3 regions of the Paraclostridium bifermentans genome follow, and region 1 is predicted to be linked to each of the others. Evidence: a T-box and tRNA genes for the amino acid it is inferred to sense, from the RefSeq annotation. Region 1 holds a T-box; the other regions hold tRNA genes.
What was found. The T-box of region 1 lies ahead of serS (serine--tRNA ligase). A T-box ahead of a tRNA ligase gene usually reads a tRNA of that ligase, here a tRNA-Ser.
Positions count from the first base shown of each region.

Region 2: it encodes a tRNA-Ser, which carries the amino acid that the T-box ahead of serS (serine--tRNA ligase) is inferred to sense. The anticodon was not compared.
Region 3: it encodes a tRNA-Ser, which carries the amino acid that the T-box ahead of serS (serine--tRNA ligase) is inferred to sense. The anticodon was not compared.

Region 1 covers NZ_CP079737.1:8,357-19,113, forward strand. The annotation lists gene gyrA (DNA gyrase subunit A) at 1-132, shown strand, start outside; gene KXZ80_RS00035 (YtxH domain-containing protein) at 208-489, shown strand; gene KXZ80_RS00040 (hypothetical protein) at 489-746, shown strand; gene KXZ80_RS00045 (STAS domain-containing protein) at 762-1,073, shown strand; gene KXZ80_RS00050 (ATP-binding protein) at 1,077-1,484, shown strand; gene KXZ80_RS00055 (SigB/SigF/SigG family RNA polymerase sigma factor) at 1,484-2,257, shown strand; rRNA gene KXZ80_RS00060 (16S ribosomal RNA) at 2,475-3,976, shown strand; rRNA gene KXZ80_RS00065 (23S ribosomal RNA) at 4,140-7,054, shown strand; rRNA gene rrf (5S ribosomal RNA) at 7,115-7,231, shown strand; gene KXZ80_RS00075 (hypothetical protein) at 7,483-7,704, shown strand; gene KXZ80_RS00080 (mechanosensitive ion channel family protein) at 7,866-8,729, shown strand; T-box leader at 8,811-9,031, shown strand; gene serS (serine--tRNA ligase) at 9,156-10,439, shown strand; gene KXZ80_RS00090 (nucleoside deaminase) at 10,658-10,757, shown strand, end outside.
Region 2 covers NZ_CP079737.1:1,182,855-1,193,611, reverse strand. The annotation lists gene KXZ80_RS05695 (PTS transporter subunit IIBC) at 1-1,519, opposite strand, end outside; gene KXZ80_RS05690 (LacI family DNA-binding transcriptional regulator) at 1,780-2,784, opposite strand; gene KXZ80_RS05685 (hypothetical protein) at 2,956-3,243, opposite strand; gene KXZ80_RS05680 (hypothetical protein) at 3,374-3,601, opposite strand; gene KXZ80_RS05675 (DEAD/DEAH box helicase) at 3,690-5,813, opposite strand; gene KXZ80_RS05670 (hypothetical protein) at 5,875-6,051, opposite strand; tRNA gene KXZ80_RS05665 (tRNA-Ser) at 6,173-6,261, opposite strand; gene KXZ80_RS05660 (ligand-binding sensor domain-containing protein) at 6,375-9,599, opposite strand; gene KXZ80_RS05655 (sensor histidine kinase) at 9,684-10,757, opposite strand, start outside.
Region 3 covers NZ_CP079737.1:2,861,926-2,872,682, forward strand. The annotation lists gene KXZ80_RS13835 (cysteine desulfurase family protein) at 1-74, opposite strand, end outside; gene KXZ80_RS13840 (asparaginase) at 762-1,757, shown strand; gene KXZ80_RS13845 (ATP-dependent helicase) at 1,801-3,843, opposite strand; gene KXZ80_RS13850 (ribonuclease H-like domain-containing protein) at 3,921-4,826, shown strand; tRNA gene KXZ80_RS13855 (tRNA-Ser) at 4,880-4,971, opposite strand; gene KXZ80_RS13860 (hypothetical protein) at 5,084-5,371, opposite strand; gene KXZ80_RS13865 (DUF3842 family protein) at 5,384-5,800, opposite strand; gene KXZ80_RS13870 (CooT family nickel-binding protein) at 5,846-6,037, opposite strand; gene KXZ80_RS13875 (lipoate--protein ligase family protein) at 6,200-7,015, opposite strand; gene KXZ80_RS13880 (radical SAM protein) at 6,997-7,974, opposite strand; gene KXZ80_RS13885 (radical SAM superfamily protein) at 7,971-8,837, opposite strand; gene acsV (corrinoid activation/regeneration protein AcsV) at 8,842-10,757, opposite strand, start outside.

The sequences.
Region 1 (10,757 bases):
AATGGAGTATTAATAAGACTTAGAGTAAATGAAATATCTTTATTTGGAAGAGTTACTAGTGGTGTTAAGCTAATGAAAACTGATGATGAAGTTAATGTAGTTTCAATTGCAAAGATAGAGATGGAAGAATAGGGTATACAAACCCTATTCTTTTTGCATAATTATATATATAATATTTATATAAAGTAAGAAAGGAGTATTAATATTATGAGTAAAAATAAGGGAAAAGTTTTTTTACTAGGATCGATAATAGGATTTTTACTTGGTATATTTTTAGCACCTAAAAAAGGTTCTGAGTTAAGAAAAGAAGCTAAGGATAAGATGGAAGAAATAAAAGAAAATCCTAGAGAAGTTTTAGATGGGACGATTCAAACTGTAAAAGACAAGATTACAACTATAGTTGACGATTGTGATGTTAACGATATAAACATAGTTGAAGATGAAATAATAATAAGTAAGACTTTTGAAGATGAGGGAGATAATGTATAATGGATGCAGTAGGATGGCAGATAGGAGCTATTTTATTTGGTGTGTCAGTACTAATAATTGCTATATACCTAGCAAAGCTAATAAATAGTACAACTAAAGTTGTTGAAAAAGCATACAAGATAGTAGATTATAACGAAAGACATATACATGACACTATAGAAAATGTTGCAGCAATTACAAAAAGTACAGAAGATATTGTTAGTTTAGCTAGTGGTGTAACTAATATAACTAAAGCATTTAGATTTTTTAAAAAGTAATAAGGAGGTAGTACGATGTCTGTAAATATAGAGTCGAAACTAGATAATAATTTTTGGAATGTAGATATAAATGGAGAGTTAGATGTAGCTGGAGCTGATAAAGTAAAAACACATTTAAACAGCTTAATAGAAGAACAACCAGTAGACATAAAAATGGATTTTACTAACCTAGAATACATAGATTCAACAGGATTAGGAGCATTAATAGGAGTATTAAAAAGATTAAAAGTTAATGATAAGGATATATATGTATTAAATGCTAGAAAAAATGTTAAGAAAATTTTCAGTATAACAGGTCTAGACAAAATATTTAAAGTGGAGGGATAAGTTTTGGATTTAGAAACTATAAAAATGGAAGTTACATCTAATCCAGAATATGTAAGCATTATAAGATTAACAGTTTCTGGAATAGCAAATAAAATTGGATTTTCTTTAGATGATATCGAAGATATAAAAGTAGCAGTATCAGAAGCATGTACAAATGCTATAAAGCATAGTTTAGATGATAAATTTTTAGTTCAATTTTCTGTATTAGAAAATGGATTAACAATAGAAGTAGAGGACAAAGGAACAGGATATGATGTAGAATCTCTACAAGAGCCAGATTTAACAAACCCAAAAGAAAGCGGATTAGGTTTATTCATAATAAAGACATTAATGGATGAGGTAAGCACTATATCTAATAGCGATGTTGGGACTAGAGTTAAAATGACTAAATATTTAGGAGTTGGTATTTAATGAAGAATGTAGCTAATGCTACAAGCTATATGGATATGGAAACCAAAGAGCTGTTTAAAATATATAGCAATGACAAAAACGTAGAAATAAGAAATATTCTGATAGAGAGACATATGTATTTAGCTAATATACTAGCTAAAAAATATATTAATAAAGGTGTTGAATTTGATGATATTTTTCAAGTTGCATCTTTAGCTTTAATATATGCAATAGATAGATATGATATTGAAAAAGGATATGAGTTTTCAAGTTTTGCAACACCTACTATAATAGGGGAAATTAAGAAATATTTTAGAGATAAAGTTTGGACAGTAAAAGTACCAAGAAGAATTCAAGAATTAAGCAAAAAGATAAGTGAAGCTAAGTTATTCTTAGAGCAAAAAAACAAACAAAGTCCAAAAGCTATAGATATAGCAAATTACTTAGACTGTACAGAAGAAGAAGTACTAGAGGCAATAGAAGCATCATATGGATATCAACCTATGTCTTTAGATGCATCTAGTAATGATGATTCAGATGATAAGGAAATAACATTAAAAGATAAAGTTGGACAAGAAGAAAATAGTTTTGGAAATATAGAAAATATGGACTTTATTAATAAGTTTATAGAATCTCTAAATGAATTAGAGGTTAAGATATTTAAAGATAGATTCTTCTTGGATAAAACACAATCAATTATAGCAAAAGAGTTGGAAATATCACAAATGACAGTATCAAGACTAGAAAGAAAAATCATAGAAAAGTTAAAGAAAGAATATGAGAAAAACTCATAAAAATAAAAAATAAAATAAAATTTTAAAAAACTGTTGACTTACTGTTTAATTCATAGTATAGTATTACTTGTCCTTAAGAAAAGGGCAAAACAAAAATGAACTTTGAAAATTAAACAGTAGGTTAATTATAAAAATTCTTTTTTTAAGAATTAAACACAAACAACCAAGCCAGATATTCAGATAATGATTAGCTGAGCGATGGACAACTTTTTAAATTATATTTGAGAGTTTGATCCTGGCTCAGGATGAACGCTGGCGGCGTGCCTAACACATGCAAGTCGAGCGATCTCTTCGGAGAGAGCGGCGGACGGGTGAGTAACGCGTGGGTAACCTGCCCTGTACACACGGATAACATACCGAAAGGTATACTAATACGGGATAATATATGAAAGTCGCATGGCTTTTATATCAAAGCTCCGGCGGTACAGGATGGACCCGCGTCTGATTAGCTAGTTGGTAAGGTAATGGCTTACCAAGGCAACGATCAGTAGCCGACCTGAGAGGGTGATCGGCCACACTGGAACTGAGACACGGTCCAGACTCCTACGGGAGGCAGCAGTGGGGAATATTGCACAATGGGCGAAAGCCTGATGCAGCAACGCCGCGTGAGCGATGAAGGCCTTCGGGTCGTAAAGCTCTGTCCTCAAGGAAGATAATGACGGTACTTGAGGAGGAAGCCCCGGCTAACTACGTGCCAGCAGCCGCGGTAATACGTAGGGGGCTAGCGTTATCCGGAATTACTGGGCGTAAAGGGTGCGTAGGTGGTTTTTTAAGTCAGAAGTGAAAGGCTACGGCTCAACCGTAGTAAGCTTTTGAAACTAGAGAACTTGAGTGCAGGAGAGGAGAGTAGAATTCCTAGTGTAGCGGTGAAATGCGTAGATATTAGGAGGAATACCAGTAGCGAAGGCGGCTCTCTGGACTGTAACTGACACTGAGGCACGAAAGCGTGGGGAGCAAACAGGATTAGATACCCTGGTAGTCCACGCCGTAAACGATGAGTACTAGGTGTCGGGGGTTACCCCCCTCGGTGCCGCAGCTAACGCATTAAGTACTCCGCCTGGGAAGTACGCTCGCAAGAGTGAAACTCAAAGGAATTGACGGGGACCCGCACAAGTAGCGGAGCATGTGGTTTAATTCGAAGCAACGCGAAGAACCTTACCTAAGCTTGACATCCCACTGACCTCTCCCTAATCGGAGATTTCCCTTCGGGGACAGTGGTGACAGGTGGTGCATGGTTGTCGTCAGCTCGTGTCGTGAGATGTTGGGTTAAGTCCCGCAACGAGCGCAACCCTTGCCTTTAGTTGCCAGCATTAAGTTGGGCACTCTAGAGGGACTGCCGAGGATAACTCGGAGGAAGGTGGGGATGACGTCAAATCATCATGCCCCTTATGCTTAGGGCTACACACGTGCTACAATGGGTGGTACAGAGGGTTGCCAAGCCGCGAGGTGGAGCTAATCCCTTAAAGCCATTCTCAGTTCGGATTGTAGGCTGAAACTCGCCTACATGAAGCTGGAGTTACTAGTAATCGCAGATCAGAATGCTGCGGTGAATGCGTTCCCGGGTCTTGTACACACCGCCCGTCACACCATGGAAGTTGGGGGCGCCCGAAGCCGGTTAGCTAACCTTTTAGGAAGCGGCCGTCGAAGGTGAAACCAATGACTGGGGTGAAGTCGTAACAAGGTAGCCGTATCGGAAGGTGCGGCTGGATCACCTCCTTTCTAAGGAGTAATTGCCTACTGTTTAATTTTGAGAGCTTATTGTTCTCAAAATTAGTACTTAATTGTACTTTAGTACTTTGAAAACTGCATAACATTTAGTGATGATTAAATAAACCAATTATAAGAGAAGAAAACTCTTCAAAAAATAACACTTTTAATAACTGGTCAAGTTATTAAGGGCGCAGGGCGGATGCCTTGGCACTAAGAGCCGATGAAGGACGCGATAAGCTGCGATAAGCTTCGGGGAGTTGCACGTAAACTTTGATCCGAAGATTTCCGAATGAGGAAACTCACTTAGAGTAATGTCTAAGTATCATTAAGTGAATACATAGCTTAGTGAGGGGAACCCGGGGAACTGAAACATCTAAGTACCCGGAGGAAAAGAAAGAAATTCGATTCCGTAAGTAGCGGCGAGCGAACGCGGAATAGCCCAAACCAGTGAAGTTTTCTTCGCTGGGGTTGCGGACACATCATCAACAAAGAGGTATCGTAAACGAAGAGAGTTGGAAAGCTCCGCTATAAAGTGTAATAGCCACGTAGTTGAAACGAGAAGACTTTAGATGTGATCCAGAGTACCACGGGACACGTGAAACCCTGTGGGAAGCAGGAGGGACCATCCTCCAAGGCTAAATACTACTTAGTGACCGATAGCGCATAGTACCGTGAGGGAAAGGTGAAAAGAACCCCGGGAGGGGAGTGAAATAGAACCTGAAACCCTGCGCTTACAAGCTGTGGAAGCACTTTATATGTGTGACCGCGTACTTTTTGTAGAACGGGCCAACGAGTTACGATAGTAAGCTAGGTTAAGTACTTAAGGTATGGAGCCGTAGTGAAAGCGAGTCTTAAATGGGCGTTAAGTTTGCTGTCGTAGACCCGAAACCGAGCGACCTATCCATGAGCAGGATGAAGCGAAAGTAAAATTTCGTGGAGGTCCGAACCCACGAGCGTTGAAAAGCTCGGGGATGACTTGTGGATAGCGGTGAAATTCCAATCGAGCTCGGAGATAGCTGGTTCTCCCCGAAATAGCTTTAGGGCTAGCCTCAAGGTTGAGAAATACGGAGGTAGAGCACTGAATATCCTAGGGGGCATTGCGCTTACCGAAGATTATCAAACTCCGAATGCCGTTATTTTATACTTGGGAGTCAGACTGTGGGTAATAAGATTCATAGTCGAGAGGGCAACAGCCCAGATCGTCAGCTAAGGTCCCTAAATGTAAGTTAAGTGGTAAAGGATGTGGGATTGCATAGACAACCAGGATGTTGGCTTAGAAGCAGCCACTCATTTAAAGAGTGCGTAATAGCTCACTGGTCGAGTGATCCTGCGCCGAAGATTACCGGGGCTAAAACTTACTACCGAAGCTACGATATCATTTATGATAGGTAGGGGAGCTTCCTATGCAGGCTGAAGCATGACCGTAAGGACGTGTGGACAGTATAGGAGTGAGAATGTTGGCATGAGTAGCGAGACGTGGGTGAGAATCCCACGGGCCGTAAACCCAAGGTTTCCAGGGGAAGGTTCGTCCGCCCTGGGTTAGTCGGGACCTAAGCCGAGGCCGAAAGGCGTAGGTGATGGACAACAGGTTGAGATTCCTGTACCACCGATAATCGTTTGAGAGATGGAATGACACAGTAGGATAAGCTAACCACACTGTTGGTTATGTGTGGCTAAGTACTGAGGCAGTCAAGGCAGGCAAATCCGCCATGATAATGCTGGGGTACGATGGGGAGCGAAATTAAGTAGCGAAGTAGCTGATTTCACACTGTCGAGAAAAGTTTCTATCGAGATTAAAGGTGCCCGTACCGCAAACCGACACAGGTGGGTGAGGAGAGTATCCTAAGGCCAGCGAGAGAACTGTTGTTAAGGAACTCGGCAAAATGACCCCGTAACTTAGGGAGAAGGGGTGCCACGTTAGGGTTAACGCCCGAGGTGGCCGCAGAGAATAGGCCCAAGCGACTGTTTACCAAAAACACAGGTTTCTGCTAAGTCGCAAGACGATGTATAGGAGCTGACGCCTGCCCGGTGCTGGAAGGTTAAGGGGATCTGTTAGGATTTATCCGAAGCAGTGAACTTAAGCCCCAGTAAACGGCGGCCGTAACTATAACGGTCCTAAGGTAGCGAAATTCCTTGTCGGGTAAGTTCCGACCCGCACGAAAGGCGTAACGATTTGGGCACTGTCTCAACAACAGACTCGGTGAAATTGTAATCCCGGTGAAGATGCCGGGTACCTGCGACAGGACGGAAAGACCCCATGGAGCTTTACTGTAGCTTGACATTGAATTTTGGTGCTACATGTACAGGATAGGTGGGAGGCTATGAAATCGGGACGCCAGTCTCGGTGGAGCTATCCTTGGGATACCACCCTTGTAGTACTGAGATTCTAACCAGATACCTTGAATCAGGTATTGGGACACTGTCAGGTGGGCAGTTTGACTGGGGCGGTCGCCTCCCAAAGAGTAACGGAGGCGCTCAAAGGTTCTCTCAGCACGGTCGGAAATCGTGCGTAGAGTGTAAAGGCAGAAGAGAGCTTGATTGCAAGACATACAGGTCGAGCAAGGACGAAAGTCGGACTTAGTGATCCGGTGGTTCCGCATGGAAGGGCCATCGCTCAACGGATAAAAGCTACCCTGGGGATAACAGGCTTATCTCCCCCAAGAGTCCACATCGACGGGGAGGTTTGGCACCTCGATGTCGGCTCATCACATCCTGGGGCTGTAGTAGGTCCCAAGGGTTGGGCTGTTCGCCCATTAAAGTGGTACGCGAGCTGGGTTCAGAACGTCGTGAGACAGTTCGGTCCCTATCCGTCGCAGGCGTAGGAAATTTGAGGAGACCTGTCCTTAGTACGAGAGGACCGGGATGGACGTACCTCTGGTGTACCAGTTGTTCTGCCAAGGGCATGGCTGGGTAGCTATGTACGGAATGGATAAGCGCTGAAAGCATCTAAGCGCGAAGCCAACTTCAAGATAAGATTTCCCACCGTAAGGGTAAGATCCCAGGAAGACTACCTGGTTGATAGGTCGGAGGTGTAAGTGCAGCAATGTATGTAGCTTACCGATACTAATAGATCGAGGACTTGACCAAGATTATTTAATCTTACAAATGTTATTCAGTTTTTAGAGTACTAACTCTAAATAAAGATTATGTGGTTATTATAGCAAAGAGGATACACCTGTTCCCATTCCGAACACAGAAGTTAAGCTCTTTAGCGCCGATGGTACTTGGTGGGAAGCTGCCTGGGAGAGTAGGACGTAGCCGCGTAATCTTTTTTATTTTACGTAGATTTGTGGTGGTTAAGGTTTAGTTTGCACTTGGGTCATAAAGCTGAGAAGATGCTTTGAATGACCTCGGCGTTGCAAACTAAACCTTAACCACTTTTCGTTGTGTGAAAATATAAAAAGATTACGCTTGTACGGTATGAGATTAAATTTAATTTAAATGTACAAAGTGTAATAATTTAAATACAGCTTGAATATTCTTTATTAAAAGATACTAAAAAGGGGTAGATAAAAATGAAGTTTAGTATAGAAGTTAATAGAGGAAGTATTCTAGATTTAATAAATTTAGCTGAAGAAAACAACTTGAAGATTAATTCGATTGCTCAAGGGCCTATAAATGATGAGATGATGAATATAAAAATTGATTTGTCGGATAACAGTAAAGTACATGATCTTGATAATTTTGTAAAAAAAATATTAGATTGTCATTCTATGAACTCATGTGAGAGAATTTAAAGCTATGAATATTCATAGCTTTTTTATTTTGTATAAATATATAAACTATAAAAATTGCATTTAATTGAAAAAATATTGTAAAATAATTAGAGATATAATAAACAAAATAAAAGTTATTAAGATACATTTAAAAATAAGCAGAGAGTTAGGAGAGTGAGTCGATGATTAGTGGAACTACAACACAGGTATCTCAAAAAACTATAGAAACTTTTTTTCATGCAGTTAAAAATAGTGGACCTAAATTAATATACGCAATTATATTCCTTATTGTAGGATTATATGCTTGTAAATGGTTAAAAAGATATAGCAAAAAAATTATACTTAAATACAATGTAGAAAGAGGCGTAGCCAACTTTGCATCATATGCTATTTATGGAGCTAGTGTTCTTATGGTTGTTATGACCTGTTTAGATATAATTAATTTCCCTGTACAATCTTTTATGACTGTTATGGTATCATTGATAGGTGTCATTGGTTTATCATTAGGTTTAGCTTTTAAAGAAATATTATCAAACTTAGGTGCAGGTATGATAATTTTATTTTTCCAACCATTTAAAACTGGAGATTATATAGGTGGATCTGGGGTTGAAGGGACTGTTGCTGATATACAAATTTTTAGTACAATACTAAAAACTCCTGATAATAAGGCTATTATAGTACCAAATTTTAAATTAACTAGTGATAATATAATTAACTATACACATCAGGAAAAAAGAAGAATAGATTTTTCATTTGGGGTATCGTATGATACAAATATAAAAGCTGTAAAAGATGTGTTAGATAAAATTTTCAGAGAAGATAAACGAATTTTAAAAGATCCAGAAACTATAATAGGATTAAATGCATTAGGTGAAAATGCTATGCAGATAATAGCAAGACCATGGGTAAAGACTGATGATTACTGGAGTGTATATTTTGATATAATGGAGAAGGTAAAAGTGAAATTTGATGAGAATAACATTGAAATACCATTCCCTTCAAGAGTTGTATATTATAAAAATTGTGAAGAGGACATAAAAAAATAATAAAAATAATAAAACTTTTTTGAATATTAGTATTGAAAGTTGATAATATATATAATATAATGATTTACAAATAGAACAAAGAATATGGCTAAGACGGAAAATAGTAAAAAGCAAGTTTGTATTCAGAGAGTGAGTGGTTGGTGAGAACTCATTACAATGGTTTTTGAATCCATTCCTGAGCTACTAATCGGAAAATAATAGTAAGATTAGTCGTATACCTACGTTACAGGATTGAGAGGTTTATATTTTATAAATATAAACAACTAGGGTGGCAACGCGGATAACAGACTTTCGTCCCTTTTTAAGGGGTACGAGGGTCTTTTTTTATACAAAAAATCAAAAAATTGAAATAAAATCACTATTACATCATTAGGGGTAACGTTATTTTATTTTAAAATATAAAAATATTCTATAGGAGGAAGACAAATGTTAGATATAAAAAGAATAAGAGAAAATTTAGATGAAATAAAAAAAGCAATGGAAATAAGAGGCGAAAAAGAATTTGACCTTGATATAGTTGTAGAATTAGATAATAAGAGAAGAGAATTACTTCAAGAAGTTGAAGTTATGAAAAATGAATTAAATGTAGAATCAAAGAAAATACCTCAATTAATAAAAGAAGGTGTAGATGTTACAGAAGCAAAAGTTAAGTTAAAGCAATTATCTGAAAAGATAAAAGGATTTGATGAGAAAGTTAAAGAAGTAGAAGAAAAAATGGAATATAACTTAATGAGAATTCCTAATGTTCCTCACCCAGATGTTCCACAAGGAACAACAGATGAAGATAATGTACAAATTAGAACTTGGGGAGATCCTACAAAGTTTGAATTTGAAAACAAAGCTCACTGGGATATAGGAACAGGATTAGGTATATTAGATTTTGAAACTGCAGGTAAAATAACAGGATCAAGATTTACTTTATACAGAGGTTTAGGAGCTAGACTTGAAAGATCATTAATAAACTTCTTCCTAAATACTCATACTGAAAAGCATGGATACACAGAAGTATTACCTCCATTCATGGCAAATAGAGCTAGTTTTATAGGAACAGGTCAACTTCCTAAATTCGAAGAAGATATGTTTAAATTAGAAGGCCTTGATTACTTCTTAATACCAACTGCAGAGGTTCCTGTAACAAATATACACAGAGATGAAATATTATCAGCAGACGAGTTACCAGTAAAATATTGTGCATACACTCCATGTTTCAGATCTGAAGCAGGATCAGCAGGAAGAGATACAAGAGGATTAGTAAGACAACATCAATTCAATAAAGTTGAATTAGTTAAGTTTGTTAAGCCAGAAGAATCTTATGAAGAATTAGAAAAATTAACAAATGATGCTGAAACTATGTTACAAATGTTAGGATTACCATATAGAGTTGTAAGAATATGTACAGGAGATTTAGGATTTACAGCTGCATTTAAATACGATTTAGAAGTATGGATGCCAAGTTACAACAGATATGTTGAAATTTCTTCTTGTTCAAACTTTGAAGATTTCCAAGCTAGAAGAGCTGGAATAAGATTCAAGAGAGATAAGAAAGCAAAAGCTGAATATGTTCATACATTAAATGGATCAGGATTAGCAGTAGGAAGATGTTTAGCTGCTATATTAGAAAACTATCAACAAGCTGATGGGTCTGTAGTAGTTCCTGAAGCATTAAGACCATACATGGGTGTTGATGTTATAAAGAAAGATGAATTATAAGATTTAAAAATCTTAATTATCTAAATAGGGAGCTTACATATTAAGCTTCCTATTTATTTTAAAAATTCATAATCAAAAATCAATTTAGATTTAACAAAAAATGTATTAAAAATAACATTAAATTTGTAGAATTATATTAGAATATAGGTTAAAATTTAAGTTGAATTATAAATTTAATTATGGTAATATTAAAGATGTTATAGGTTTTAGGAGGAAGCATGGACAAATCGTTTTATATGAGTGAAGCAATTAAAGAAGCATATAAAGCTTATGGAAAAGGCGAGACACCCATAGGTGCAGTCATAGTGAGGAATGGTG
Region 2 (10,757 bases), 1.2 Mb from region 1:
TCACATCTTTTACAGTTACTCTTAATCTAGTCATACATGCATCTACATCTTCTATATTATCAGCACCTCCAAGTAAGTTTATTATCTTACTTGATAATACATCTTGAGCTATGTTATTAGTATCTGTTTTTTTACTCTCTTCTTCATTACTTTCTTCTATATAGTTTCCTTTACGTCCTGGTGTTGCAATATTAAACTTCTTGATTAAGAAATTAAATATTCCAAAGTTTAATAAGAAAAATACAGCACATGATATAAAGAAATTAACTAAATCCATTGTAAGTCCTGCTTTAACAAGCATTGGAGTACGAGTTAAAAATTCTATAAATCCAAATGCATGAACTCTTAAGTGAATTATATCTGCAAGTGCAAATGCAAGCCCTGTAAGAATTGCATAAACTATATATAAAACTGGTGATATAAACATAAACATAAATTCTATTGGTTCTGTAACCCCAGTTAAGAAACATGCTAGCATAGCAGATATAAATATAGGTTTGTAATTTTTAGCTTTATCTTTATCAACGTTTTTGTACATTGCTAAAGATATACCTGCAAGTGATGCAGTTGATAATATAACCTGCCCTGCTTTAAAACGAGCTGGTGTTATACTTGTTAATAACTCTTTATACGATGCCATGTCTCCTGCAGATTTAAAGTTAATTAAATCAGTTATCCATGCAAGCCATAGTGGATCTTGCCCTGCAACTGTAGTTCCTGCAGCGGCTCCTGTTGCAATATGATATATACCTCCAAGTTCTGTATAGTTCATAGGCACAGTTATCATATGATGAAGTCCAAATGGTAGTAATAATCTTTCAAGTGTTCCATATACAAATGGCGCTAAAACTGGAGCAGTATCTTTAGATGATGCAATCCACATACCAAAAGCATTTAAAGCTCCCTGTGCAAATGGCCAAATTATAGATAATATAATTGCAGCTATTACAGAACCTAATATAACAACAAACGGAACGAAACGTTTTCCATTAAAAAATGCTAAAGCCTTAGGAAGTTTATCAAAATTATAGAATTTATTATAAAGTACAGCTCCCATAAACCCTGATATTATACCAACAAACACTCCCATGTTAAGTGCTGGTGCCCCTAATATAGATGTGAAATAATCTTTAACTAAAAGTGTAGATCCTGTTAAAGAAGTTACTGTTGCTTGTGGATCTAAAAGCATATCTGCATTTACACCAAGTACAACTCCCGTGATACGATTTATTAATATAAATGCAATTACAGCAGCAAAAGCTCCTCCTGCTCTTTCTTTTGCCCAAGATCCTCCTATTGCAACAGCAAATAGTATATGTAGGTTTCCAATTATTCCCCAACCTATATCTTCCACAACTTTTGCCGTTGTCATTATTAAGTGAGCATCAGATGACATACCTATAAGTTTTCCTATAGAAACCATAAGCCCTGCTGCTGGCATAACCGCTATAACCACTAATAAAGCTTTACCTAGCTTTTGCCAAAAGTCAAATGAAATTAATTTTGTTTTACTACTCATTTTAAACTCATCTCCTTTTTAATTTAACTATTATCTCCATTCAATGCAATCGATTGCATTGAATGGTAAAAAAATATACAACTTTTTTATTTCCCACCTTTATTATAAGCAAATTATAACATCCTGTGAAAATATTTTCAAGGATTTTTTAATTTTTTTCTAAATTTAATACAAATCGTTAATTCCAATAATGCAACCATTTGCACAAAGTTATTATATATAGAATAGTTTAAGACAACCTTAAACATTCTATATATAATTTATTTAAAAGATTCTCTTTCTATAAACTCTGTATTTACTATGTAGTGCGTATTTACTATGTCTTCATTTTCTAATTTTTCAATAAGCAGTTTTGCAGCATAGTATCCTAGCTCATCTGCATTTATGTCTACAGATGCTAATGGTGGTGTCTGATATTTTGAAAGTTGGATATTGTTAAATCCAACTAATGATATTTTTTCTAATCTTTTTTCATTTAATAACTGAGACACTCCGAATGCTAATAAATCATCTGTAGTTACAATAGCTGTAACCTCGTGTTTACTTAGCAATTCTTCAGCTCCAGCATATCCTGTATTTTCTTTAAAAAGTTGTTTATGTATAACTAACTCTTCATCATAATTTAATCCATTCACTTCCAAAGCCATTTTATATCCTTTTAATCTATCTTTCGACATATTTAAAGTTTTTATAGCTCCTATAAATCCTATTTTTTTATGACCTTTTTGAATAAGCCTATTTACTGCATTATACATAGCTTGAAAATTATCGTTATCCACCCACAATACATCTTCTGTTTTTTCGGGCCTTCCAATTGCTACAAAAGGAAATTCTATAGTATTTAAAAACTTAATGCTTTCATCATTTTCATTTACTCTTAGAAGTATAATTCCTTCAATTAAGTTCGTATTAGTAATTTCTTTTATACTTTCAAACTCATTTTTACCATCTTTTGCAAACACATATGTAATATAATAGTTTTTATTTTGTGCATAAATACTCATCCCCTTCATGGCATTTATAAAAAATGGATTTGTAAGTAAGTCATCTGCTTCACTTGGTAAAACTACCCCCAATATTTTTGTTTTATTATTTGCAAGACTCCTTGCAATTGCATTAGGTTTATAATTTAACCTTTCTATTGCTTCATTGACTTTAGCTTTAGTTTCTTCACTGATTTTAGGATTATTAGACAAAACTCTAGACACGGTAGAAGTTGCAACTCCTGCCTCTTTTGCAACTTCTTTTATAGTTACTTTACTCATACCAAATACCCTCAATATTTTTTATTTTTATATAAATTTTTTATCATATTATTTCTATTCATGTCTAATTATTATATCATATTTAACTATAACTTCTCTATTCATTATTTTAAATAACAAAAATAACTAAGACTTTATAACATTCATTATAGCCTTAGTTATTTTTGTTATTTAATAAAGACTCTCAGCCTTTAAACTTATTTTTTTTAATTTTTTAAAAATATCTTGTATTTCTTCACAATCATAAATTTTAACTTTTTTTATTAATGCAGTATAGCTATCACATATATCATACTGAATTTGATTCCCTATAAAATCTTCTTCTATTATAATTTCTTCATCTTCATTCATAGAGTAGTTTTTAATATTTGTTTTGTAATCAAACTCCTCTTTTAATATTTGCTCAGATAAAACCAATAACTCAAACGACTCTTTTAATAATTCTAATTTTTTCCCCATTTAAATTTTGCTCCTTTCATAACCTAATGCCTTTACAATTATACCCCATAATATATGTCGTTTTTTGTAATTTCTTGCTAATTCCAATATTTACACAATAAAAGGGAGTATAAAACTCCCTTTAGTGTGTCTATTTTCCTTTAATATTATCTTTAACTTTTTTACCTACATTTACTCCTGTATTTATAGTTTCTTTAGCTATGTTTCCAACTCCATTTATAACATCTTTTCCTACATTCAATCCTGTGTTTATAGTTTCTTTCCCTATATTTCCAGCTCCATTTAAAACTTCTTTACCTACATCTGTTACCGGTTTTGTTACTTTTTTTATATTATCTTCTACCTTCTTTTTTGCCATTTTTTTAACATCTCCCATATTATTGTGTAAGTAGTTTTATCTACTTATACAATAATATGTAGTTTTTCGACTTTTTGTTACATCGCTTTTATTTGAATAATTCTATTAAGTCTTTTTTGCTTAATCCTTTTAAACTCGCAGAATTAGACAAGCTATCGTCAATAATATTATCGATCATATCCTTTTTATTTTCTTGTAATAAAACAATCTTTTCCTCTATTGTATCTTTTGATATTAATTTTATCACTTCAACTACATTCTTTTGACCTATCCTATGAGCTCTATCACTTGCTTGATTTTCTACAGCTAAATTCCACCATGGGTCAAAATGTATAACCATATCAGCACTAGTTAAATTTAATCCTGTTCCTCCAGCTTTTAAAGATATTAAAAAAATATTAATATTTTCACTTTCATTAAATTCATTAACTAAATTTATACGATCTTTAGCATTAGTTTTTCCATCTAGATACATAGATTTTATATTTTTATTTTTAAGTTCTTCTTCTATCAATCTTAAAACACTTGTAAACTGAGAAAATAATAACACCTTTCTACCATTTGAAATAGCTTCATTTAAAATTTCTATACAAATATCAATTTTAGAACTTTTACCCGTATAGTCTTTTAGCAAGGTCTTAGGATGAAGACATAGTTGTCTTAGTTTAGTTAAATATGAAAATATTGTTATTTTATCATTTTCATATTTAGTATTTTCTAATTTTTCTATTACATTTTTATTGTAAATATTATATATTTTCTTTTGTTCTTTATTTAATTCTACAATAAATTTCTTTTCTATTTTGTCTGGTAATTCCTTTATAACTTCTTTTTTTGTTCTTCTTAATATAAAAGGTTTTATTAATTTTTTTAATTTCTTAATATCTCCATCTACAAATTTATTTTGAAACTCCTTTTTATCATATAAATACCCAGGCATTATAAAATCAAATATAGACCAAAGTTCTAATAAGTTATTTTCTAACGGAGTCCCTGTTAAGGCAAACTTAGCATTAGCACTAATGCTCTTTATGGATTTAGTTACTATAGCATCTGGATTTTTTATATTTTGAGCTTCATCTATGAACATATAATCAAATTTTTTGTCTTTATACTTCTCAAAGTCATTTCTAATTGTAGAATAAGTAGTTAGAACGACATCATAATCTCTATAATTTTCAATTATTAATTCTCTTGATTTTTTATCTCCATATGCTATTCCTACCTTCAAATTTGGAGCAAACTTATCAATTTCATTTTTCCAGTTATGTATAAGTGATGTAGGCGTTACTACTATACTTTTCGAATTTTTTTGACTATTAATAAATGTAATTGTTTGTAGTGTCTTTCCAAGACCCATTTCATCCGCTAAAATCCCTCCAAAGTTATAGTTACTGATACTATTGAACCAGTTAACCCCTTCTAATTGATATTCTCTTAATATATTTTCAATATTTTGCGGAATCTCGCAATTTCTTTTTTTATTAAATCCAAACATTATTTTATCTATGTATTCTTTTCCCGATATAAAATTAAGATTATTTTCTTTTATATAATTGTCCATATACAAAAGTTTGCTATTTTCAACTTTAAAATCATCTGCTTCAACTGGAATTCCTAACGTATCAATAAGTTCTAATAATTCCTGTATATCTTTATTATGTAAATCCAAGTATATAGACTCTTTCAATCTATATAGGCGTTTATTTTCTTTGTATGCACTAAATATCTCATTATATCTTTTTCTATTTAGGTTTCCTATATTAAAAGAAAATCTCAAATTATTATCTTCATCTAAATCAAACTTATATGCTACTTTAGCCCTAGCATACGATACTTCATTATTATTAAGTTTATTTTGAGTGCTTTTTATATTATTCTTCTTATTTGTAAGATCATCTATACACTTATAAATAGCCGCAACTATATGCTTACAGACAAATGTATTACTTTCCATGCTTTTATTTAGCCAATCATTACAATCACAGCTAGTTGAAACTATTCTATTAGTTTTTTCACTTATAGTTATTAAAGAATTATTTTTTTCATTAAACATTTCATTCCCAACTGCAGCATAAAAATTTATATTATCATTTTCTTTTTTTATATAGCTCTCACTCACTAAGTTATTTTTATAAATTGCAACTCCAGAATTATGTCTATTTTTTTCTGTATTATTTAAAATAATACTCTTAATTGTACTTACTTTCATACTTTCACCTACCTTCGATTTTAAAATATATAAGACCTGAATTTACAGGTCTTATATATTTTTATTTATGTTTTTTAGTTTTCTTTTTAATGTTATCCGAATTTAAAGATAAAAATAAATTTGTAAGAGTATTGTCCATATCTCCACTTAAACTATCTATATCATTAAAATTCATACTTTCGTACATTGTTACTTCTTTTATATTTTTCTTAGTGTCATTATTCTCTTTTTTTCTCATATCTATATACCTCTCTTACATTCTTAATTTTAATTATTTTATGTTTTATAATAAAGAATATTCAAATATATAGTTTTATAAATACAAAAAAAGCACCTTCAATATCAGGTACTTTTAAAACTGGCGGAGAGGGTGGGATTCGAACCCACGGCCCCTTTCGGAGTCACTGGTTTTCAAGACCAGCTCCTTAAACCACTCGGACACCTCTCCGTATTTCATTAACTTATGTAAATAATATATCATAATTTCATTAACTTGTAAATATTTTTTACTTTTTTTAACAAAAATGGTGAATACTTTTTTGTATTCACCATTTTAAGAATTTATATATTTTTACTTTTATAATTGTATTCATTAGGATTTACAGGAAGTATTATAACAAAATTACTACCTTTACCAATTTTACTTTCAACATATATTTCGCCTTTATGTAACTTAACTATTTGACTAGTTATAGTAAGTCCTAATCCACTTCCACGCTTTACCTTATTATTTTCCTCTACAACTTGGTTAAATCTATCAAATATAAGCTTATGATATTTTTCCTCTATTCCTACACCTGTATCTAAAACACTTATCATAACTTTTTCTTCTAAATCTTTTATAGTTATAGTTATACTTCCACCTTCTGGTGTAAACTTAGCTGCATTTCCTACTAAGTTAACAACACATCTTTCAATTTCATATTTATCACATCTTATAAGTTTTTCTTCTATTTCAGGGTCAATAATTAGCTCAATCCCCTTAGTTCTTACATAATCTTTTAAAGTCAATGCTGTTTCTTCAACTAGGTAGACTATATCTGTTTCTTCTAATGTTACTATGTACATATCATTTTGCAACTTAGCACTATCTACTATATTATTGATTAAATTTAAAAGTCTTTTACAGTTTCTTTGAGACACATCTATATGATGACTTAAATTTTCTTCTTTTATATGTCCATCTTTTTTCAGTAATCCTAAAATCAATTGATTAGTACTGCTTATTACATTAAGAGGCGTTCTAAGCTCATGAGATAAGTTAACAAAATAGCTATTCTTATTTTGTTCTAGTTTTATGTTTCTTTTTAATAAAACATTATTTTTCTCCATTTCTTCTCTTAATCTTAAAGTTTTCTTTTGAACTAATTTATCTAATTTTTTCATCTTGCGCTTGTGATTAGCTATAAGTCCAAGTCCTATTAATATATATATAATTACTGCATACCAACTTAACCATATTGGAGGTTTTATAGTAAATGTTACATAATTTTCATCACTTACATTTCCACTTGTATCAATAGCTTTAACTCTAAATCTATATTTACCTGGAGGTAAATCATTATAAGTTACATAATTATCTTTTGTTCTAACTGCATTTCCACTACTTCCATCTAAGTTATATTCATATGTTGTATTTTTATAATTTGAGTAATCTGGAGTAAAAAACTTAATAGTTATAGTGTCTGTACTCTCGCTAAATTTCATTTCATTTATATTGTTATATTCCTTATTGTTTACAATAAACGTATCAAATAATATTTTAGGCTTTTTATCTGATTTTATAATTTTTTCTGGATAAAATGAATTCAATCCATTTACACCTCCAAAGAAAAGTTCTCCACTTTTACTTTTGTAAGCTGCATTCCCATTAAATTCATTTCCTTGAAGCCCGTCTGTAACACTAAAATTTTGTACTTTATTATTCAAGCTGTTAATTTTTGATAATCCTTTATTAGTGCTTATCCATATATCATTTTCATCATCTACTAAAACACCATAAATAGTATTATTGGCTATACCATCTTTAGTAGTATATCTTTCAAATCTTTCAGTTTCTTTATCAAGTTTGTTTAACCCATAACTAGTCCCTACCCAAATATTGCCATGACTATCTTCATTTATATATCTTACATAGTTATTACTTAAACTATATTTATCTTGCTTGTTGTTTTTATAAAACTTTATAGTTTTATTTTTAGGATCTATTTTACACAATCCTTCATCTCTTAAAAATCCTAAATAGTAATTACCTTCACTATCTTCAAATACATATCTTACATACTTATTTCTCTCTTGCCCTTTATTTATGTACTTATTTATATCTATAAACTTTTTTGTCTTAGTATCTAATATACTAACTCCATCTGCAGTACCCATCCATAAATAGCCTTTACTATCTAGTAAAATATCTTTTACTCTATCATTAACTAATCCATCTGCTACTCCATAATGACTTATCTCATTGTTAGATTTATTTACTTCTATAAGACCTCCGTCAGTAGCTATATATATTTGATTTCCTTTTCCAGTTATATCATTTACCGAATCATTTATAAATCTTTTTTCTGTTTTGGTATTTAAATATACAGATTTGTTCTTTTTTCTATCTATTATATTTACTCCCTTTGAATTTGTACCCACCCATAAATCTCCATCATTATCTTCATATATGCCATGGACTATATTTTCACTTAATAAATAATCTTTATCTTGACCAGCCTTATAATGCTTAATTTTACTTTCGGCATCAAATACACTTAATCCCGAATATGTTCCAACCCATATAAGCCCATTGCTATCTTCCATTAAACTTTTAACATCATTATTAACTAAACTATTCTTATCATATATTTTATGCGTGTATATATCAAAGTTATTTTTTTCCTTATTATAAAGGGCAAGACCCTTAGACGTCCCAATCCACAAATTACCTTTGCTATCTTTTTTTATTGCTCCAATTGAGTAGCAGGGAATTGAATTTTCGTCAAAAGGATCACATTTATAACTAGTTATTTGGTTTGTTTTAGTATTTATCTTATATAATCCCGAGTTAGCACTTCCAACCCATATATATCCATCTTCATCATCGCAAAAAACATTGTAAATCTCATTTTTACTCATATCTGACTTGTCTATAGTAAAATTCTTAATATGCTTAAAATCTTTAGATACTTTGCTAACACCTAATTTTGTTCCCAGCCATAAATTGCCTTCTTTATCTTCATCAATACAATATATAAACTGACTTGCTAAATCATTTTTTTTAGATAAAATCCTATCAAATCTGTCTTTTTTAGAATTGTATATATTTAGTCCATCATCTGTTGTAACTAATATTTTATTATCTTTTGTAATTAGTATATCCGTTGCATTCTCACTTGAAATCAAATTATTTTCCTTTAAATAATTTGTAAACTTGCCGCTTTTTTGATCTAATTTATTTACTCCATCTATAGTCGCTATCCATATATTTTCATCTTTATCTTCCTTTATATCAGTTATAAAGTTATTGCTAATACTATTTTCATCTTCTTCATAATTATAAACTTTAAAATCATATCCATTAAATTTATTTAATCCATCATTTGTACCTAGCCATACATATCCTTTACTATCCTGAAAAATAGATTCTATGGTTGTTTGGCTTATGCCTTGATCTATATTAAAATCATTAAATGTTATATTATTACTATTTGAATATATATCTAATGTTGAATATGCAAATAGTAATATATTAAGTAATACAAATATATTAAATTTATTAAATAAACTAATTTTCCCCATATACTTTCCTTTCAAAGCTATTAATAGAATTTATATTTTATATTATATACTAATCCCCTTATTTTAACAATATTTGCCAAATTTTTAGTATAACTCATATATATCAGAAAGTTCTAATTCAATCTTTTGAACGTCTACTTTATAATCTTTGGTCTCATCTTCAATAATATCGCCTAATAACTTTTTATTAGGTAATAAAATCTCAAATTCTGCTCCGTTTTCTCCATCACTCTCTAAGTATATTTCGCCTTCGTTTAACTCAACCATAGCTTTTACAATACTTAACCCAATTCCGCTTCCTTCATTCATTCTAGTCAATGATTTGTCTGCTTGTACGAATCTTTCAAATATTAAATCTTGCATATGTATAGGTATCCCAACACCATCATCTTTTACAATTATTTGAACCCATTCCTTATTTATATGTATATTTACAAATATATTGCCATCTGGCTTTGTAAATTTTATAGCATTAGATACTAAATTCAAAATTGCTCTTTCTATCATTTCTGGATCACATTTTATAATATTTTCTTCTTCATCTGTATCAAATATTATATTTATACCCTTTTGTTTTGCATATATTACAACTGACATAGTTATCTCTTCAATCAACCTTACTATATCACAGTTTTTCATATTTGGCTTTGTATATCCAACGTCAATTTTGGTTATATCAACCATATTGTTTATAAGTCTTAACATTCTTTGGCAATTAGTTTTTAAACTTTGTCTATATGTAGAATACACTTGTCTAAAATCAACGTCTTCATTGTATGATTTTGCATCTAACAATTGAGTGGTTGAATAAAATATATTTAAAGGAGTTCTTAATTCATGACTTATATTAGCAAAAAATTCATTTTTTAACTTCTCATGATCTTTGATTTTTTCATATTCTGATATGTATTTTTCCATTCTATGTTCTTCTGTTATATCATTAAATGTAACTACTAATTTAGCAGTTTCTCCATGTTCATCAATACCTTTTAAACTTGAATCTATAATTTTTTGAATCCCACAATCAATAATATTTTTACCATCATTTATTTCAATTTTTCCATTCCAACATCCATTTTGTTTAACACTATCTTCTATAGTTTTCATAACATCTTTATCTATAGTAGCCATAGCAAGTTCAATTCTTTCGGTTAGTGC
Region 3 (10,757 bases), 450 kb from region 1:
AGTGCATATACCATTTTTTCTACTACTTTTTCATATGGCTTAGTTGTTGCACTATTATCTAAGTATATTTCCATACTAATACACCAACTTTCTTTGTATTTAATCATACTATTTATACTCTATATTATTGTCCCAATTAACTATGTAAATTATCATATAATTTTAGTGAAACTTTTACTATTATACCACTATTTTCTCTTTTTTTATATAGCAAAGCGCTATAATTACACACTTCTATTGCTCTTATTCTTTTTTTATATCTATTTTTATCGTAAATTAATGTTTTTTAAATTTTTTTGTCAAAACTATTGATTTTTCTGTCGAATCTTGGTATTATGTATACATGGTTATCCCCCTGATAACCTTAATTAAAATCTCTATTCCCAATACCCCTTTTAAATGGATGTATACATTCATTTAAATCCTACTTCTTAACGGAAAAGAAGTAGGTTTTTTTTATGTTTAAAATCAATTTTCAATTTTAATTAAATATATTTTCAAAAACTATTGATTTTTCTGTCGAATCTTGGTATTATATATACATGGTTATCCCCCTGATAACCTTAATTAAAATCTCTATTCCCAATACCCCTTTTGAACGGATAGACTTTATATCCAATGTTAAACTGACAACGGAAGTTAGTTTAACGTAAAAAGAGCTTCCCCAAGCTCTTTTTTTTATGCTCAATTCTATATTTATCTCGCTTTTTTTGGTATAATTTAATGTATATATATAATAAAAATTTTAGGGGGTCGATACTATGCAAAACAAGAAAAAAGTAGCTATAGTATTTACAGGTGGAACTATTTCCATGACTGTAGATGAAAAAATAGGCGCTGCTATACCATCTCTATCTGGGGAGCAAATAATGTCTATGGTAACTAACATAGATAAAGTTGCTGATATAGAGATATACAACTTCGATGAGATTCCAGGACCTCATATGACACCTGAGAAAATGCTTAGTTTAAGAAATTATATAAACGATATAATTTCAAAAGACGAATTTTCTGGTGTTGTTGTTACTCATGGTACAGATAGTTTAGAAGAAACTGCCTATTTCCTAGATTTAACATTAGATACACCTAAACCAGTTATAGTTACAGGTGCAATGAGAAGTAGTGATGAACTTGGATATGATGGTCCAAGCAATCTTGCTGCAGCTGTTTGTACTGCTATTTCTGATGAAGCTTATAATAAAGGTGTTTTAGTTGTTCTAAGTAATGAAGTTTTATTAGCATCTGAAGCTACTAAGACTAACACACTTACATTAAATACTTTTAAATCTTTAACTTGTGGTCCTTTAGGAATAATTGACTGTGATAAACTTGTATTATCTAGAGATATAGTTGATAGACAAACAATCTTAGTAGATAAAGTTGAGTCTGATGTTGCTCTTATAAAATCAGGTGTTGGCATGGATGATTCTTTTATAAAGTTTGCAGCTGATAAAGGATGTAAAGGTATAGTTATAGAAGCTATGGGTAGAGGAAATATACCTCCAGAAATGTTAAAAGGTGTAGAATATGCTAGAAGCAAAGATATACCTGTTGTTATAGCATCTAGATGCCATTCTGGTAGAGTTTTTGATAGCTATGGATATTTAGGTTCTGGTAGGGATTTAAGAAATCTAGGATGTATATTTGCTGGTGATTTACCTGGGCAAAAGGCTAGAATAAAGCTTATAGTTGCTTTAGGAAAAACAAATAATCTAAATGAATTAAAAGATATGTTTGAAGAAGGAATATACTATTAAATAAATAATAAAAAAGGTTATTCATATGAATAACCTTTTTTTATTATTTTCTCTCTATAATTCCATTTTTTAGGCATATTGAGTAATCTAAGTCTTTCACCCCAACCTTAAATTTAACCTCTATCATTTTGCCATCTTTCCCTATTACATTTCCTTCTCCAAATTTACTATGTAAAATCTTATCCCCAATTTTGATTGCATTTATATCTTCTTTTGTTGGCGACTTTATATTATCAATAAACCTTGAGGCAAAAACTTTTTTACCATATTTCATTTTTGGTGAGCTTATATGTAGTTCATCTTGAGCTCTAGTTATTCCTACATAAAACAATCTTCTTTCTTCCTCTATAGCTGATTTTCGTTTTTCTTCATCTTCTATATCATAAGATTTTTCATGAGGTATAGTTCCTTCATTTACGCCTATTATATATACATATGGGAATTCTAAGCCCTTTGCACTATGCATAGTCGTAAATATTACTCCCTCTGAGTTTTTGTTATTTCTATTTTCAACTATCTCAGATTTAACCTTTTCTATATGCTCTAAGTATTCATTTATAGTTTTAAAGTTGCTTGAAGAACTTTCTAGTTCATTTAAAATTTCTATTAACCCATTTGGTTTAATCTTCCTATTACTACAATAATCTAATACATATCTATCATAATCTAAACTAGTACGTATATATGAAATTGCATTCTTAGGAGATAATGTCTTTAAATAGCTTAAATCTATTTCTAAATCATTTAATGTCTTTACTTGTTTTGGATGTAATCCACCCTTATTTATTAATGCACCTATGAAGTCTCTATCCTCACTTGCAAGCTTTATACTATCTTTAGATATATATCTAAATGGTTTATTAATAATTCTTATCCAATCTTCACTCAATGTTGTATCTATCCCTAATCTTAAATACGCTAATAAATCTTTCGCAACCCAATGGTCATATATAGTTACAATTGAGTCTCTAACAACAAATGGTATATGCATATCCATAAATACATCAACTAGTGCTCTAGACTGTATATTTGTTCTATATATAACTGCAAAGTCATCATAGTTAACACAATTATCTTCACATTTGCTAATTATATCTCTAGCTATAAATTTTGCTTCTTCTTCTGAGTCTTCAGTTTTTATATAATTTACACTTCCTTTTTCTTCTCTATCACACTTAATTACTTTTTCGTATCTATTTTCATTAAATTGAATAAGCTTATTTGCAGTATCTGTTATACCTTGTTTTGATCTATAATTTATATCAAGAACATATTTCTTACTATTTTCAAAGTATCTTTCAAACTCTAATAAAAAGTCTGGTCTCGATCCTCTAAATCCATATATACTTTGATCTTCATCACCTACAACAAATATATTGTTGTTTGGACTTGCTATTAACTTTATAACTTCAAATTGCACTTTATTTATATCTTGGAATTCATCCACTAAAATATATCTATACGCATTTCTGACTCTTTCTAACACTCTTTTATTATTTTTTAATAAGTGATAAGTCTTTATAAGCATATCATCAAAATCTATCTTTTTAATACTTTCCTTATAATCCTCGTACATATTATAAGCTTTTATAAATTCATCCTTTGAAAGTATTTCTGGATCAAAATCTAATTTATCCATTAACTCGTTTTTGACATAAGAAATTTCATTTATAACATTTAAGATTGTATCATCATCTTCTGCATTTTCTATATTTAAATTTTTTAAGATTCCTCTTATAGCAAATTTTTTATTCTTTTCATCTAATATACAATCCAGCTCGTACTTTTCAAAGAATCTAAGTATTCTAAAGAAAACTGAATGAAATGTACCATAACTAACTTTATTTAATCTAACATCATGACTTAAGCTTAGCGCTCTATTTTTCATTTCTGTTGATGAAGCTTTTGTAAAACTAATAGCTAAAATATTTTTAGGATTTATATTATTATTTAAAACCATATTAACTATTCTATACGTTATAACTCTTGTCTTACCTGAACCTGGACCAGCTAAAACCATACAAGGTCCATCTATATGCATTACTGCGTTTTTTTGATTACTATTTAATCCATTTATATCTATCATCATTTATCACCTTGAACTATCTTTATATTATTTTATAATTAATATTATATACTATATTCACAAAAAGGAGTAAACCTATGGAAGTTATTACTAAGACTATAGATAATTTAATTGATATACCAAAAAATCATTTCGTATTCGATATAGAAACCACAGGACTTAGTCCTAAATACTGTAAAGTAATATTAATAGGGGTTTTATACAATTTAAATAACAAAACTATAATTAAACAATATTTTGCTGAATCTGAAGAAGAAGAAAAAGATTTACTTTTAAAATTTATTAATGATATAAAAACTTTTGATCATCACATAACATTTAATGGAGTATCTTTTGATATCCCTTTTTTAAACTCAAGATTTAATTCTAATGATATTGATTTTTCCATAGATAAATGTGATGATATTGATATTTTAAGAATTGTAAAACCATTTAAAGAAAAACTATCTTTATCTGATTGTAAACTAAAAACAATAGAAAAATACATGGGCATACAACGAGAAGATACTATATGTGGAAAAGAAAGTGTTGAGTTATATAAAAATTTTGTAATTAGTAAAGATGTTAGTTTAAAAGAAAAAATACTATTACATAATTACGAAGATATTTATTACTTAGGAAAAATATATAACATAAAAAACATAATAGATGAAAATTTGGATTACATAGATATAAATATAAACAATTTAAATTATAAAGTTCTTTTGAGTAAATATAAAATTACAAAGTCTGTTTTGCATTTAGATTTTATATCTAGAAAAAAATTTGAACTTCCATTAAATATATTTAGAGATACTTATACTATTTCTACGAAAGAAAATATATTGAACATATTTATAAATCTTAATAAGGGCATCGATAGCAATGGAAATACAATATTTTTTTATAAATTAGGGTCTATAATTCCCATAAAGTTTAATAATGATTTTATAGTCGACAATATTAACGCCTTATCTAAATTTTTAATTTCTAAAGAATTATAAATATCATCTTTGTTGGTAAAAAAAAGAACTGTTGAAATATCAACAGTTCTTACTGGCGGAGAAGGAGGGATTCGAACCCTCGCACCGGTTAACCCAGCCTAATCCCTTAGCAGGGGATCCTCTTGAGCCACTTGAGTACTTCTCCGTATTCATTTTTACTATACTATGATTATATAAGGTTTTTTTTTTGATGTCAACGTTTTTTACAAATTTTTTTGATTTGATATAAAAATAAGGAGATTAACTCCTTATTTTGCTTACATATTCTTTTTAGCTTCTAATAGCATTTCATTTGATTTTTTTAAGTAATCAATTGCTTGTTCAATATTTTTAGCAGTTTCTTCTTTTCCCATTTCTCTAGCTTTTTCTGCCCACTCTCTAAATCCTTCTTCATGAGATTCATTGTGATTTACCCAATGAACAAGAAGTATGTTAAGAGTTTTTTCATCTTTATTTTCAGCTACAGCTGCACCTGAATGTTCTATATGCTCATGATCATGGTCGTGACCATGGTGGTTTCTTACACTAGTTTTATTAAATAGCATTTATAATCCCCCTTATTTTATATTAAATTCTTTTTTTATCACTTTCACTGCATCCTTTATCAACAGTGATAATGGTTTTCCTTCTAATCCCACCATTTCTACATCTTCTGGCATTATAGGAAGTAATATTTTTAAAGCTTCACTATCTGATATCGCTTCACTAATTCTAGCGGTTACTTCACCCATCATTGCATTTGGTATAACTGCAGATACTGGCGCAACTACTATACTAGCTTTTTTTGTTGAAACTATTATAGCGTTCTCTCCTGTAGCACCTTTATTAGCGTGTGCTTTCATCATTGAACTTGTTGCTATTGAGTTTGTCCCTAGTGCGTATATTTCTATGTACGATGGAAGTTCATCTCTAAGAGCTGACACAACTTGAGCTCCTATTCCGCCTCCCATTCCATCTATAACTGCTATTATCATATTTTCTTCCCCTCAATTACATTTTTATGTAAATTAAAATTTGATTTATACTGATTCTTTGATTATTATTTTATGATCCATAAGTCTTATTTCTTTTATTTCCCCATCGATTATTTTTTGCTCTCCTAGTAAATCTGTTAAATATACTTTTCCTTCGTATGGGTCTACACTAACCACATTATCCATTACTCTTTCAAGATTGTTGTTTTTTAACACATAAGCTGCTGATTCACACATAACATAATCCCCCTTAGTATATTAATTTTATACTCAATCAAAAAAAGATTCCTCCAAGGTATTTCAAAACCCTTAAAGAAATCTTCATGATTTCAAATAACTTTGTATATTTTGAGTATAACACCAAATTTTGGTTAAAGTCAATTCCTTTACTTATATAAATTATCTTTTATTTGTATACTCATCTGAAGCGTATTTACTATATAAACGCTTGGCTAAATCTAATTCATACTCCGTTAGCTCTCCTTCTTCGAACTCAACGTTAAAAGTCTTTGCCATTCCTCTTACAATGGATTTTTCGAGACTGTTTATATCTATTTTTCTTCTTATTTCATTTTCAATACCACTTGCCTTACTTAACGTAAATTTCTTTGCTCTTTCTTTTATTTCTGGAGATTTTGTTTTTATAATTTCATACAAATCATCTATATTGAAATCCAATACAATAGACCCGTGTTGTAATATAACTCCATCGTGTCTATGTTGTGCGCTTCCTACAACTTTTTTATCATTTATAGTTATTTCATATGAAGCATGAGCATTAAAACACGCAGCTGAAAGCTTCTCTCTACTGATTCTTTCTCCCTTGCTTAAATTATCAACATCTATACCTTCAAGCTTTAGACCATTTGCTATTCCTTCACTTATAAACTTATATGAACTATTTATACTCTTATCCATCAGTTCATTGTCTTCTCCTACAATTATAGAATAAGTTAACTCATTTTGATGTAATACAGCTCTTCCACCTGTAGCTCTTCTTACACAGTCTATATTTAATTTTTTGCATTTTTCTATATCTACTTCACTTTCAAGCTTTTGAAAATATCCTATAGTTAAACAACTAGGATTCCAAGAATAAAATCTTAGTGTAGGCTTACATTTTCCTTCTTTATATGAAATAGTAATAGCTTCGTCTATAGCCATATTCATTGCGCCATCATAAGTTTTGTTTTTTATTACTCTCCACTTTTGCATAATTTTGATTCCCCTATATCTAAGTTAATTTCTTTAATTGCTAGTTTAATTTCTTCTTTGCTTAATTTTCTTGAATAATTATATATTGTATGTCCTGGTCTCTCATTATAATATGGTCTATTACAATTCTTACATCCTTTTATTTCAAATGGCTTTCCTTTTAATATATCCATCTTTATATATTCATCCATTTCTATCTCTTCTAGATACCCATCTAATCCAAATTTAAAGTAATCTCCATTATATCCTTTATCCATCATATACGTCATAAGTTGAACTCTTCTATAACTCTCTATACTAGGTTGTCTTACATCTTCCATTTTAGTTCCCTTTACAGGTGTAAATGCAAATAAACTAATTGTTATATTGTAACCTTTCAGAGTTTTATATAAATCATATATATCTTTGTGGCTCTCCCCTAATCCTACAATTATATGTGTACTAATTCTATTTGGATATATAAGTCCTGCTTCTTTTATAAACTCTATTTTTTTATCAAAGTTAGTTCCTTTTATCTTCTCATACAATTCCTTATTTGCAGCATCTATAGCTATACCTATTTTTTCAACTCCTAGTTCAAAGAACTTTTCAATTTCATCCATATCTTCTAACTTAGCTGATAAGGATATAGGTATATTTAAATTAGCATTAACATATTTGATAAATTTACTTACTTCATTAAGAGATTCTTCACTATCCATGGATTGTAAGCATATTCTTTTTATATTTTCTCCTTCATAGTTTTTAAAAGCATCTAAAATTTCTTCTTTTGTATATTCTGGCCATAAAACCCTAGACAGCTTATCTTTTCTACTATTACTTTCAATGGACTGTGAACAAAATGAACATCGATTATTGCATTGATTTCCTATCATTATATAAGCAGTAGTAGGAGGTATGTCGCTTTGGCCTCTTTTTATACCAAGTTCTATTGCAGTTCCAATAGACAATCTAATCATAATATGCAACACTCCTTACTCTCTTTAATATCTAACTTCATTTCAAGTGCTAAGTTTTTACATGATCTTGATGGTAATACAATTTTATTTATTCCACATTCTATCGCTAATTTATCTAAGTCGCTTCTATATTTACCCCTAGGTCTCATACACCCTAAATTTATTTTAGTTTGTGGAAGCCTTATTCTCGCTTCACACAATACATCTATAACTTCATCTAAATTAGGGGGATCTACATTTTCATAATCAGTATTTTTTGTAGGTATCAAAACTATAAAAGTTAACTGATCTGGCTGATTTTTCTCAAGATAGTCTATAATCTCATATTCCCCTTTTACTTTTCCACCCTTTAACCCTATACATATATGCGGAGCTACCTTTGTGTATTTTTTTATATATTCATATGTAGCTATGTATTCTTCTCTACTTTTATTAATTTTGTATACTTCTTTTATAGTATCCTCATCAAATACAAGGTCAAATGATACATAGTCTAAAAAACTGCAGACCAAGTCTATATTTTCTTTATTCATAAGTCCTATATGTGAGTTTAATTTATATCCATTTTGTTTTAACTCTTTTATAGTTTCTATATGAGTATCTATAGGAACATCTCCATCTTGGCTACATCCACCACTTAATAATATGCTGGTTATATTTCTCTTTTTTATATCTTTTTCATATTCATCTATAGGTGTCATGTTTTTTAAATAGTGACCATTGCAATGAGCACATCCTAGACTACAGTTTGTATCTGTTATGCTCACTGCTAAGGTTTGGATTGGATATGCAAACTCAATATTATTTCCGAAGTTTTTAACTTTTGTATCATATGCTAAATTAATTTTTCGATTTAAATTCATAGATTTATTCTCCTAATATATTTTTAACTGAAGGAAATTGTTCTATATTTGTATGAGGTAAAAAACAAGCAGATATAAATTCGTCCATATATGTAGGATATACACTTAACTCCACATATGTTAATTGATCTCCTATTTCTTCTAACTTATCTTTCGCATCATTACTTATTAAGGTTAAGTAAGAACCTATAAGAGAGCTATTACCTATGTAGGCAAATTTATCTCTGTCTATGTCTGGTAATAGACCTATCATAATAGAATTTTCTATATCTAAGCTATTTCCTATACCTCCTGCAATTAAAACTTTATCTATTTCGATAAAATCCATGCCTAAACTTTCTATAAGTATAGATGCCCCTGAATATATAGCTCCTTTTGCCCTTATAAAGTTATCTATATCTACTTCATTTACACTTATATCATTTTCTATATTGTACTCTTCCTTAAATGCAAGTACATATTCTCCTATATCATGTTCATTAAATCTTATACGTTTATTTTTTAGTTCTTTATTAATCTTACCTCTTCTATCAACAATTCCACTTATCATCATTTTGCATATAATATCTATTATTCCTGAACCACAAACGCCAACTGGATTACAATCTCCAATAATTTTCAACTTAGGATCTAAAGTGTTTTTATCTATATCAACTTTCTCTATAGCTCCATTTGAAGCTCTCATACCACAACTTATTCCTCCACCTTCAAACGCAGGACCTGCTGAGCATGCACAAGTCATCATATAGTCTTTATTTCCAAATACAATCTCTCCATTAGTTCCTAAGTCTATAAACAATACATTTTCTTCGCTAGCCCATATTCCAGCAGATAACACACCTGCTGTTATATCTCCACCAACATAACTAGCTACAGATGGTGCTAGATATACAGTAACATCTTTATTTATATTTAATCCTATATCATGAGCACTTAAATTTGGAGATTTTACAAATGGAGGTATATAAGGTTCTTGTCTTAAAAAATCCGCATGTACTCCTAAAAATAAGCTACTCATTGTCGTATTCCCTGCAACTACAAAATAGCTTATATACTCTTTATCAATTTTATTTTTATTACATAATTTTTCTATTAGTGGATTTATAGTTTCTTCTACTATTGCATGTTGTAAAAGTTTAATTCCATCCTTTTTAGTTGAATATATTATCCTATTTATTACATCTGCTCCATATTTAATTTGCGCATTTCCTGATGACTCTTTTCCTATAATCTCATTATTTTTTAAATTAACTAAACAAACTACAACTGATGTAGTTCCTATATCAACAGCTATTCCATAAAATTCATCTTCTGTATTTCCAGTATTAATATCAATCAAATAAACAATGTTATTTTTAAGTTCATAAGTTATAGTTACCTTAAAATTATTATTTCTAATTACTAAAGGGATTTTCCTAAGTAAATTCAAACTAAACTCTATATTTTCATATCCAAAATTATTTCTAATATGTCTTTGAATTCTATCTATATCACTTATATTATCATCTAAATTTGGCTCATCTAACTCTATATATTTTTTAAATGTTTTTTTATTAAAATCTAATGAATTATCCTTTAATATGTTGATTGCTTTATCAAATATTTTTTTATCTTTATTGTTATCACTGCCTTCAATTTTCATTTCATTCATAGATGTTGAAAGTTTTGAAGGAACTTCAATTTCTATATCTTCAATGACCTTACTTGCACACGAAAGAATATACCCTTGCTTCTTTTCTTCTTCATTTATATGTATATTCATTTTAGAATCTACTTTACCATTTTTTAGTTTTACTTTACACTTTCCACATACCATACTTCCATTGCAAGGAGCATCGATAAATATATTATTTTCTCTAAGAACCTCTAGCAAATTATCCTCTTTGTTACATTCAATCTCTTTTTTATGAGACAATATTT